Leptothrix cholodnii SP-6: one gene and its partner. Each later gene encodes a partner of the first gene's protein in a complex. Links are inferred from orthologs where the notes say so. Each region holds a gene or a part of one and is shown on either strand. Other genes may lie near its edges.

Region 1 (6,580 bases):
AGGCCCCAGGCCACCAGGGCGAACAGCAGCAGCCAGCCCAGGCGCAGCGTCAGGCTCCAGCGCCTGGCGTTGCGGCGCTCGCGGATGTACTCGTGGGCAAACTGCTCGAGCACGGTGTCGGTGGCGCTGCGTGCGCTCGGGGCCGCAGGGGCCACGCTCGGCGCGGCAGGGCGGGACGCCTCGGGCACCGGTGTGGCGGGCGAGGTCGGGGTGTCGTCTTCGGAGCTCATGTCGGGAGGGTGAGGGTGGCGCAGACGGGAGATCGCACTTCAGTCGCTGGGTTCAGTCGCAGAAGGCCGGCGCCAAGTCTTCGCGAGGATACCAATACACCCTGCCGTCACGCTCTTGCACCTGCAGCGGCTTGAGCGAGCGTCCGGCACACGGCCCGGCCACGCAGTAGCCGGTGCGCGGGTCGTAGGTGGCGCCGTGGATCGAGCAGATGATCCATTCGCGCGGGCCGTCGAGAAACTCGCCTTCTTTCCAGTCCAGCTCGGTGGGCACGTGGGCGCAGCGGTTCAGGTAGCCGACCACCCGACCCTCGAAACGCAGCACGAAACCGCGCACCGGCTTGCCGTATTCGAGCAGGTCGAAGACATGGGCCTTGCCGCTTTCGGCCAGGGCGTCGGAGGGGCAGAGATCCTGTGCGGGCGGGACGGGGCTCATGGTCGTCGGTGTGCGTGGGCGATCGGGGTGGCGCAGCGCATCAGCCGTGCTGCAGCAGCCAGCTGCGCAGTTCGGCCACGCTGTGGGCGACGTGGCGCGGCGCGTGTTCGTGCAGCTGCTCGATCTCGTGTGCGCCGTAGGAGACCGCGACGCTGGCGGCGCCGGCATTGCTGGCGAGCTGCAGGTCGTGGGTGGTGTCGCCGATCATCAGCGTCCGCTCGGGTTCAACCCCCAGCTCGGCCATCAGCTCCTGCAGCATCTGGGGATGCGGCTTGGAGCGGGTTTCGTCGGCGGTGCGGGTGGCGTCGAAGTAGCGGTTCAGGGCGGAAATCTGCAGCGCCTCGTCGAGCCCGCGGCGGCTCTTGCCGGTGGCCACCGCGAGGCTGTGCTGGCGCTCGCGCAGCGCCTCCAGCAGCTCGGGCACGCCGTCGAACAGCGTGATGGCGTGCTGGTCCTTGAAGTAGTGGTGGCGGTAGCGCTGCACCAGTTCGGGATAGCGTTCCTCGGCGAGCCCCGGCACGGCGTGCTGCAGCGCTTCCTGCAGGCCCAGGCCGATCACGTAGGCGGCGTCCTGATCCGACGGTGTGGCCACGCCCAGATCCCGGCTGGCGGCCTGGATGCTGCGCACGATCAGTGCGGTGGAGTCGAAGAGGGTGCCGTCCCAATCGAACACGATCAGGTCGTACTGGCGTCGGCGCATGGCGGTGGTGGGTTGGGGTTCAGAACGAGTCCAACAGTGTCGCGCACTCGGCGGGCAGCGCCGCCTCGAGCTCGATCCGTTCCCCGCTGGCCGGATGGTCAAACGCCAGCCGGCGCGCGTGCAGGAACATGCGCTCGAAGCGGCAGCCCGCCACCGCCTCGCCGCGCGCCATCGCCTTGTTGAGCGCGAAGTCGCCGTACTTGTCGTCGCCGACGATCGGGTGGCCGGCCTGCTGCAGGTGCACGCGGATCTGGTGCGTGCGCCCGGTCTTGATGGTGACGTCGAGCAGGGTGTAGCCGTCGAAGCGTTTCAGCACCTGCACCAGCGAGATCGAGCGCCGGCCGTCGGGGTGGTCGGCCGCCACCGCGCGCACGCGGCGTTCGCCGCCGGCGTCGGTGTACTTGTGCAGCGCCACGTCGATCACCTTCTTGTTCTCCGGCCAGTCGCCGATGACCAGGGCTGCGTAGGTCTTGCCGGTGTCGCGCTGGCGGAACTGATCCTGCAGCGCCGTCAGCGCGCTGCGTTTCTTGGCCACCAGCAAGATGCCGGAGGTCTCCTTGTCGAGCCGGTGCACCAGTTCCAGAAAACGCGCCTGCGGCCGCGCGCGCCGCAGTTGCTCGATCACGCCGAAGCTCACGCCCGAGCCGCCGTGCACCGCCACGCCGGCCGGCTTGGCGATCGCCAGCAGGTGCTCGTCTTCGAGCAGGATCGGGAACTCGCGCGGCGGCACGGTCGATTCGGCCGGATCGGGCCGTTCGGACAGACGCAGCGGCGGCACCCGCACGTCGTCGCCGATCGCCAGCCGGGTGTCTGCGCCGGCGCGGCCCTTGTTGACCCGCACTTCGCCGCTGCGGATGATCCGGTAGACCAGCGTCTTGGGCGCGCCCTTGAGTTCGCGCATCAGGAAATTGTCGAGCCGCTGCCCGGCGCCGGCCTCGTCGACCTGGAAATGGCGCACCTGGGGCGAGGCGGTGGCGACCACCGACACAGGCGTTGACGCCGGCACTTTGTCGGCTGTTTTTCTGCCGCCGGCCGGCCTGGCCTTTACCCCTATAATCCTTTGCACCACGTTCGCGCTGTAAGTGTTTGATTTGTCTGAGTTTAACGGCGGTGTATCACCGCCGTGCCGAAGTGGCCGCCGGGCAAGCCCTAAGGGCTTCGAGGTGAGCCGAGCAGATGAATCGAGCGCCTGCAGTTTCTGACGCGGTGCCGGCCCCGATGGCGTGCACACGGTGCATGTCGTTTCGGCCGGCTTACGCTGATGCAGTGCGACGCGTCTGGCATGGTGCCGGCTCCCAAGGTGAGTTGGCGGATGCGAGTGCGGCGCGCCAGAGACTTCGCAGTCTGAACCCCACGTCAAGGTTTTCAAGACTGCAGCATCCGTCCGACAGGGGCGCCCGGCAGATTGCCGCGCCCCTGTTTTGATGGTGCTGCAGTTTGTGTTGCGACAACAGACGCCATCCCATGGCCGAACCCTTCCATCCCCGTCCCTCGCCGACCGGACGCGCCTTGCGCGCCGGGTCGAGCTGCGCGCTCGCTGCGCGTGGTGGAGGCGTGGGGGCCGTGCCCTGCCTGTCCGATGGACGGCATCACGGCGAGCCGGATTGGGCCGAATCGGGGTCTGTCTTGTCTGCACGCGCGCCAACGCTGCGCTGCTGAGGCTTCCCCGCCTCGCACAGGCCCTCTCGTGGGGCCGCCACGCGCAGTCCAGGGCGATTCCTTCTCGGGCGGGCTGCGCTGTTCTCAGGCATCAAACAGGGGTTGTTCGCGGGTTCCGGCCTGCGAGCGACTGTTTGCATGACTCTGCTGCCGCGATGCGGAGCAGGTACGAGGAGAACGCATGAAACGCATGCTGATCAATGCCACGCAGCCCGAAGAGCGGCGCCTGGCGATCGTCGATGGCCAGAAACTGCTCGATTTCGAGACCGAGATCGAGGGCCGCGAACAGCGCAAGGGCAACATCTACAAGGCCGTCGTCACCCGCGTCGAGCCTTCGCTGGAGGCCTGTTTCGTCGATTACGGCGAAGACCGCCACGGTTTCCTGCCGTTCAAGGAAATCTCGCGCAGCTATTTCAAGGAAGGCGTCAGCGTCCGCGACGCCAAGATTTCCGACGTCATTTCCAACGGCCAGGAACTGCTGGTCCAGGTCGAAAAAGAAGAGCGCGGCAACAAGGGCGCGGCGCTGACCACCTTCGTGTCGCTGGCCGGCCGCTACCTGGTGCTGATGCCCAACAACCCGCGCGGCGGCGGCGTCAGCCGGCGCATCGAGGGCGAGCAGCGCGAAGAGCTCAAGGAAAACCTCGAGCAGCTCGACTACCCCAAGGGCATGAGCCTGATCGCGCGCACCGCCGGCATCGGCCGCAGTGCCGAAGAGCTGCAGTGGGACCTGAACTACATGCTCAAGCTCTGGACCGCGATCGACGACGCGTCCAAGGGTGGCCGCGGTGCGTTCCTGATCTACCAGGAGTCGTCGCTGGTGATCCGTGCGATCCGCGACTACTTCAGCGCCGACATCGGCGAGATCCTGATCGACACCGACGACATCTTCGAGCAGGCGCGTCAGTTCATGCTGCACGTGATGCCCGACACGGCCAACCGCGTGAAGCGGTATCGCGACGATGCGCCGCTGTTCAGCCGCTTCCAGATCGAGCACCAGATCGAGACCGCGTTCTCGCGCACGGTGCACCTGCCGTCGGGCGGCGCGATCGTGATCGACCACACCGAGGCGCTGGTCGCCGTCGACGTCAACTCGGCGCGCGCCACCCGCGGCGGTGACATCGAGGAAACCGCCACCCGCACCAACCTCGAAGCCGCCGACGAGATCGCGCGCCAGTGCCGCCTGCGTGACCTGGGCGGCCTGATCGTGGTCGACTTCATCGACATGGAGGAGAGCAAGAACCGCCGCGAGGTCGAGACCCGGCTGCGCGACGCGCTGCGCACCGACCGTGCCCGCGTGCAGTTCAGCTCGATCAGCAAGTTCGGCCTGCTCGAACTCAGCCGCCAGCGCCTGCGCCCGGCGCTCAGCGAAGGCAACCACATCACCTGCCCGCGCTGCAACGGCACCGGCCACATCCGCGACACCGAATCTTCCGCGCTGCAGATCCTGCGCATCATCCAGGAAGAGTCGATGAAGGAAGGCACGGCGGCGGTCCACGTGCAGGTGCCGGTCGAGGTGACCAGCTTCCTGCTCAACGAGAAGCGCACCGAGATCACCAAGATCGAGTTGAAGCAGCGCACCACCGTGCTGCTGGTGCCCAACAAGCACCTCGAGACGCCCAACTACAAGCTCGAACGCCTGCGCCACGACGATCCGCGGCTGGAGAACATCCAGGCCAGCTACACGATGATCGAGGAGCCGGAAGACGAAGTCGGCATCACCCGTCGCGAGAAGCTCAAGGCCAAGCAGGAGCCGCTGATCAAGGGCGTGCTGCCCGATCAGCCCGCGCCGGTGGCCGCGCCCAAGCCCGAGCCGGCGCCCGCGCCCGCACCGGTGGCCGTGGCTCGGCCCGCACCCGTTGCCGCGCCGGTCGCTGCCCCGGCCGCGCCGGCCGAAGGGGGTTTCTTCGGCTGGATCAAGAAGCTGTTCGGCGGTGGCGCGGCTGCGCCGGTCGTGGTCGCTCCCGAGCCCGTCGCGCCCCCGGTCGTCGCCAAGGAGACCACCGGTTCGCGCGGTGAGCGCACCGAAAAGGGCGAGCGTGGCGATCGCCGCGGTGGCCGTCGTGACGGCGCCGAGCGGGGTGGCGAGCGCAACGGCAGCGGGGCCGAGCGTGGCGAGCGCGGTGGCCGTCGCGGTGAACGCAATGGCGAGCGTGGCGCTGAACGCGGTGCCGAGCGCCAGGAAGCGCGCGCCGAGGCGATCAAGCCCGAAGCGCGTGAGGGCCGCGAGAACCGCGAACCGCGCGAACCGCGCGAAGCCCGTGAGCCGCGCGAAGCCGGCGGCGAGCGTCGCCCGCGTGGCGAGTCGCGGGGTGAATCTCGTGGCGAATCACGCGGCAATGGCGAGCGCCGCGAGCGCAACGTCGAGGTCGTCGCGGGCGAGGGTGATGCCCCCGCCACGCAGCGCCCGCCGCGTGGTGAACGTCGTCCCGCTCCGGCGCCCGTCGCCGCTGTGGCCGAGGTCGACACCAGCAACCTGGCCGAAGCGGCCAACAGCGGTTTCGAGGAAACCCAGCCCGGTTCGACCGACGGCAGCGACGCGGCCAACGCCGAGCGCGACGGCCGCCGTCGCCGCCGTGGTGGTCGAGGTGGCCGCCGTGACCGCGAAGAGCAGCGTCCGGAAGGCGCCGAAGGCCTGAGCACCGACGCCGTGGCACAGCCCGTCGCGGCTGCGGCTGATGCGCCGGTCGCCGTCGAAGGTGCTGTCGGCGTGTCGACCCAGGACGAAAGCGCCGCCGCACCGGTCGACGCCGAGTCGGCCGAGGCCCAGCGCGACGGCCGCCGCCGTCGCCGCGGCCGTGGTCGTGGCCGTGACGGTGTCGAGGGTGCTGACGCAACCGAAGCCGCCGAAGGCGCTGAAGTGGTCAGCGGCGTCACCGCCGCCGAGTTCAGCGAGGAGTTGCCTGCGCAAGCCGCGGTCGCTGCGCAAGCCGTGGTCGCCGAGCCGGTCGTTCAGATGGCGGTTCAGCCCGTGGCCGAGCCTGTTGCCGAGGTGCCCCCCGTGGCTGCTCCGGTGATCGCTGCGCCGGTCGTGCAACCGCCGGCGGCCGTGGTGATCGAGGCCCAGCCCGTGCCGGCGGCTTCGTTCGAGCCCGCGCCGACGGTGGTCGTCAAGCCCTATGCGCTGCCGCTCGACACGCTGGCCGAGATCGCACGCGGTGCCGGCCTGGAGTGGGTCAACAGCAACGCCGACAAGGTGCGCCAGGTTCAGGAGGCGATCGCCAACGAACCCAAGCCGGTGCGTGTGCCGCGCGAGATCAAGCCGGTGGTGCTGGTCGACGACGGCCCGCTGGTGCTGGTCGAGACCCGCCGCAACCTCGGCCAGGTGCAGCTGCCGTTCGAGACCGGTTCGACGCACTGATCGTCGCGTCTGCCGCGGTTCGCTGATCCGCGGCCCCCAGTAAAAAGCCGCCACGGTTCGCCGTGGCGGCTTTGTCGTTTCTTGTGGCGGCGGGCGCCGGGATTCAGCCCGGCTCGCCGATCAGTTCCAGCGCGCGCTGGTAGGGCGCGTGGTGCATCAGCTCGTCCCACGGCAGCGGCGGGGTCTGCGGCAGCAGGGCG
Region 2 (4,267 bases), 620 kb from region 1 along the record:
GGCGCTGGGCGTGATCTGCGAGGTCTCGCTCAAGGTGCTGCCGCGGCCGGTGGCGAGCACCACGCTGCGTTTCGAGATGGACGAGGCGCAGGCGCTCGCCAGCCTCAAGGCCTGGTGTCGCAAGCCGCTGCCGATCAGCGCCAGCGCCTGGAGCCGCGGCGTGCTGTGGCTGCGCCTGAGCGGCGCGCAGGCGGCGGTGGCGTCGGCGCAGCGCACGCTGGGTGGCGAGCCGATCGCGGACGACCTGGCGCAGCGTGGCTGGCTCGACGTGCGCGACCAGAACCACCCGTTGCTGGTCGACGTGCTGCCGCGCGGGCGGCGGCTGTGGCGCCTGTCGGTGCCGCCGCACACCGGCCGGCTGGCGCTGCCCGGCGCGGTCGGCGACAGCCTGGTCGAGTGGCACGGCGGCCAGCGCTGGGCCCTGAGCGATGCGCCGCCCGCGCTGGTGCACGCGCTGGCGGCCGAGGTCGGCGGCCATGCGCGCATCTGGCGCGGCGCCTTGGCCGGCGACGCCGTGCAGCCGGCGCTGTCCGAGTTGTCGGCGCCGCTGCACGCGGTGCACCAGCGCATCAAGGACGCCTTCGATCCCCTCCATCTTTTCAACCCCGGCCGGCTGGCTGCGGGGCTCTGAGCCAGGCACCGAGCGATGCAAACCGAACTCTCCCCCCGATACGCCGGCACGCCCGACGGCGACGCGGCGCAGGCGATCCTGCGCAAGTGCGTGCACTGCGGTTTCTGCACCGCCACCTGCCCGACCTACCAGCTGCTGGGCGACGAGCTCGACAGCCCGCGCGGGCGCATCTACCTGATCAAGCAGATGCTCGAAGGCCAGACGCCCACGCGCAGCACCCAGCAGCACCTCGACCGCTGCCTGACCTGCCGCAACTGCGAGAGCACCTGCCCGTCGGGCGTGCCCTACGGCGAGCTGGTCGAGATCGGCCGCCGGCTGGTCGACGCCGAGGTCGAGCGCCCGCTGGCCGAGAAGGCGCAGCGCTGGCTGCTCAAGGAAGGGCTGACGTCGCCGCTGTTCGCGCCGGCCCTGAAGCTCGGCCAGATCGTGCGCCCGCTGCTGCCGCAGGTGCTCAGGAACAAGGTGCCCGAAGCCGGCCCGCGCGACGCCCGCGGCTGGCCGCAGCGCAGCCACCCGCGCCGCATGCTGATGCTGGCCGGCTGCGTGCAGCCGACGATGGGCCCGGGCATCAACCCGGCCACCGCGCGGGTGCTCGACGCCGCCGGCATCCAGGCGGTGACCGCGCCCAAGGCCGGCTGCTGCGGCGCGATCCGCGATCACCTGGGCGACCACCCCGGCGGCCTGGCCGACATGCGCCGCAACATCGACGCCTGGTGGCCGCTGATCGAGCCCACCGACGGCTCGGCGCCGGTCGAGGCGCTGGTGATGAACGCCTCGGGCTGCGGCGCGACGGTCAAGGACTACGGACGCCACCTGGCCACCGATCCGGCCTACGCCACCCGCGCCGCGCGGGTCAGCGCCCTGACGCGCGATCTCAGCGAGCTGCTGCCCGAACTGGTGCCGCAGCTCAAGCCGCTGCTCAACGACGTGCCGCGCCACAAGCTGGCGCTGCACCCGCCGTGCACGCTGCAGCATGGCCAGAAGCTCAAGGGCGGCATCGAGGCCGGCCTGCGCGAGCTGGGTTTCGAGGTGCACCTGCCGGCGCAGGAGAGCCACCTGTGCTGCGGCTCGGCCGGCACCTACTCGGTGCTGCAGCCCGAGCTGTCGTATCAGCTGCGCGACCGCAAGCTCGGCCACCTGCAGGCGCAGTCGCCCGAGGTGATCGTGTCGGCCAACATCGGCTGCATCTCGCACCTGCAGAGCGGCTGCGCGACGCCGGTGCGGCACTGGGTCGAGGTGCTGGACGACGCCTTGCAGGCCGTGCCGGCGTGATCCGCCTGCGCCCATGAAAAAAGGCGCCGGTTCGCGGCGCCTTCTCGTGTGGCCGGGGCCTTGCGGCCGCTCAGCGGGGTCGGGTGTACTGCACCAGGATCTCGTCGGGACGGATCATGCCCAGCTCGCCGCGGGCCTTCTCCTCGATGGTTTCCTGGCCTTCGCGCAGGTCGCGAACTTCGGCGGCGAGGCGCTCGTTGCGCATGCGCGCCTCGATGTTGCGTTCGCGCTGCTCCTCGACCTGGCGATCGAGTTCGATCACGCGTGGCACGCCGCTGTGGCCGAACCACAGCTCCAGGTGCACCAGCCCGAGCAGGACTGCCAGCACCAGGGTGATGCCACGCACGCCGAACACGGGCGATCAGCGCAGGTTGTAGAAGGCCGCGCGGCCCGGGTACACGGCCACGTCGCCGAGGTCTTCCTCGATGCGCAGCAGCTGGTTGTACTTGGCCATGCGGTCGCTGCGGCTCATCGAACCGGTCTTGATCTGGCCGGCGTTGGTGGCCACGGCGATGTCGGCGATGGTGCTGTCCTCGGTCTCGCCCGAACGGTGGCTGATGACGGCGGTGTAGCCCGCGCGCTTGGCCATCTCGATGGCGGCGAAGGTTTCGCTCAGCGTGCCGATCTGGTTGATCTTGATCAGGATCGAGTTGGCGATGCCCTTCTCGATGCCTTCCTTCAGGATCTTGGTGTTGGTCACGAACAGGTCGTCGCCGACGATCTGCACGTTCTTGCCCAGGCGGTCGGTCAGCAGCTTCCAGCCGTCCCAGTCGCCTTCGGCCATGCCGTCCTCGATCGAGATGATGGGGTACTTGTCGACCCAGGCGGCCATCATGTCGGTCCACTCCTGCGCGGTCAGCGACAGGCCTTCGCCTTCGAGGTGGTACTTGCCGTCCTTGTAGAACTCGCTGGCGGCGCAGTCCAGGCCCAGGGCGATCTGCTCGCCGGCGCGGTAGCCGGCCTTGTCGATCGCTTGCAGGATCAGCTGGATGGCGGCTTCATGGCTCTCGACGCTGGGGGCGAAACCGCCCTCGTCGCCCACCGCGGTGCTGATGCCCTTGTCGTGCAGGATCTTCTTGAGCGCGTGGAACACCTCGGCGCCCCAGCGCACGGCTTCGCGGAACGACGGCGCGCCCACGGGGATGATCATCATCTCCTGCAGGTCGAGGCTGTTGTTGGCGTGCGCGCCGCCGTTGATGACGTTCATCATCGGCACCGGCAGCTGCACTGCGCCCATGCCGCCGAAGTAGCGGTACAGCGGCAGGCCGGATTCTTCGGCCGCGGCACGCGCCACGGCCATCGACACGGCCAGCATCGCGTTGGCGCCCAGGCGGCCCTTGTTGTCGGTGCCGTCGAGGTCGATCAGGGTCTTGTCGAGGAAGCTCTGCTCGGCCGCGTCCAGGCCCAGCACGGCTTCGCTGATCTCGGTGTTGATGTTCTTGACGGCGTTGAGCACGCCCTTGCCGAGGTAGCGGCTCTTGTCGCCGTCGCGCAGCTCGATGGCTTCGCGCGAGCCGGTGGACGCGCCGCTGGGCACGGCCGCACGGCCCATGACGCCGCTTTCCAGCAGCACGTCGCATTCGACGGTGGGGTTGCCGCGGCTGTCCAGCACTTCGCGGCCGACGATGTCTACGATGGCACTCATGGGTCTACTCCGGTTTCTATCGATTGTTGGCGCGCGCATGGTGCACCAATGCGGTTACTGCGTCGCAACAGCGTGCGTCGACGCGACAGCTGCGCGCGCTACCTTGCACACCCTCAGCAGCTGAAATCGTTTTCCAGCAGGGGTCGGGTCTTGACGACGCGGTCGAGCGCCACCAGCTGTTCGAGCAGCGTCTTCATGTGTTTCAGGGGCACGGCGTTCGGGCCGTCGCTGAAGGCCTTGGCCGGATCGGGGTGGGTCTCCATGAAGAGGCCCGCCACGCCCACCGCCACGCCTGCACGCGCCAGCACCGGCACCATCTCGCGCGCACCGCCGCTGCTGCCGCCCAGGCCACCGGGCTTCTGCACCGAGTGGGTGACGTCGAACACCACCGGCGCGCCGGTGTTGCGCATCTCGGCCAGGCTGGTCATGTCGGCCACCAGGTTGTTGTAGCCGAAGCTGACGCCGCGCTCGCAGGCCAGGAAGCGGTCTTCCGACAGGCCGGCGTCACGCGCGGCGGCGCGGGCCTTGTCGATGACGTTCTTCATGTCCCAGGGCGCGAGGAACTGGCCCTTCTTGATGTTGACCGGCTTGCCCGACATCGCCACGGCGCGGATGAAGTCGGTCTGGCGGCACAGGAAGGCCGGCGTCTGCAGCACGTCGACCACGCTGGCGACCTCGGCCACCTGCGACTCGTCATGCACGTCGGTCAGCACCGGCAG

The links.
Region 2: the proteins of LCHO_RS02980 (region 1) and eno are in contact, whole or in part, in a solved structure (PDB 2FYM), measured with the Escherichia coli proteins. The link is inferred for Leptothrix cholodnii SP-6 from one-to-one orthologs.

Annotation. Positions count from the first base shown.
Region 1 is NC_010524.1:636,678-643,257, forward strand. The notes cover bases 2,814-6,580. They hold LCHO_RS02980 (Rne/Rng family ribonuclease), read left to right. Parts: upstream 2,814-3,203; coding sequence 3,204-6,380; downstream 6,381-6,580. Other genes in these bases: nagZ (beta-N-acetylhexosaminidase), read right to left, coding at 6,484-6,580. In the rest of the region: LCHO_RS02960 (S49 family peptidase), read right to left, coding at 1-230; LCHO_RS02965 (Rieske (2Fe-2S) protein), read right to left, coding at 283-663; LCHO_RS02970 (HAD family hydrolase), read right to left, coding at 704-1,363; LCHO_RS02975 (RluA family pseudouridine synthase), read right to left, coding at 1,383-2,351. UniProt on the Escherichia coli protein: Endoribonuclease that plays a central role in RNA processing and decay. Required for the maturation of 5S and 16S rRNAs and the majority of tRNAs. Also involved in the degradation of most mRNAs.
Region 2 is NC_010524.1:1,254,267-1,258,533, forward strand. The notes cover bases 1,407-4,267. They hold eno (phosphopyruvate hydratase), read right to left. Parts: upstream 3,549-4,267; coding sequence 2,265-3,548; downstream 1,407-2,264. Other genes in these bases: glcF (glycolate oxidase subunit GlcF), read left to right, coding at 1,407-1,903; ftsB (cell division protein FtsB), read right to left, coding at 1,974-2,258; kdsA (3-deoxy-8-phosphooctulonate synthase), read right to left, coding at 3,662-4,267. Also shown: glycolate oxidase subunit GlcE, read left to right, coding at 1-631; more of glcF, read left to right, coding at 647-1,406. UniProt on the Escherichia coli protein: Catalyzes the reversible conversion of 2-phosphoglycerate (2-PG) into phosphoenolpyruvate (PEP). It is essential for the degradation of carbohydrates via glycolysis.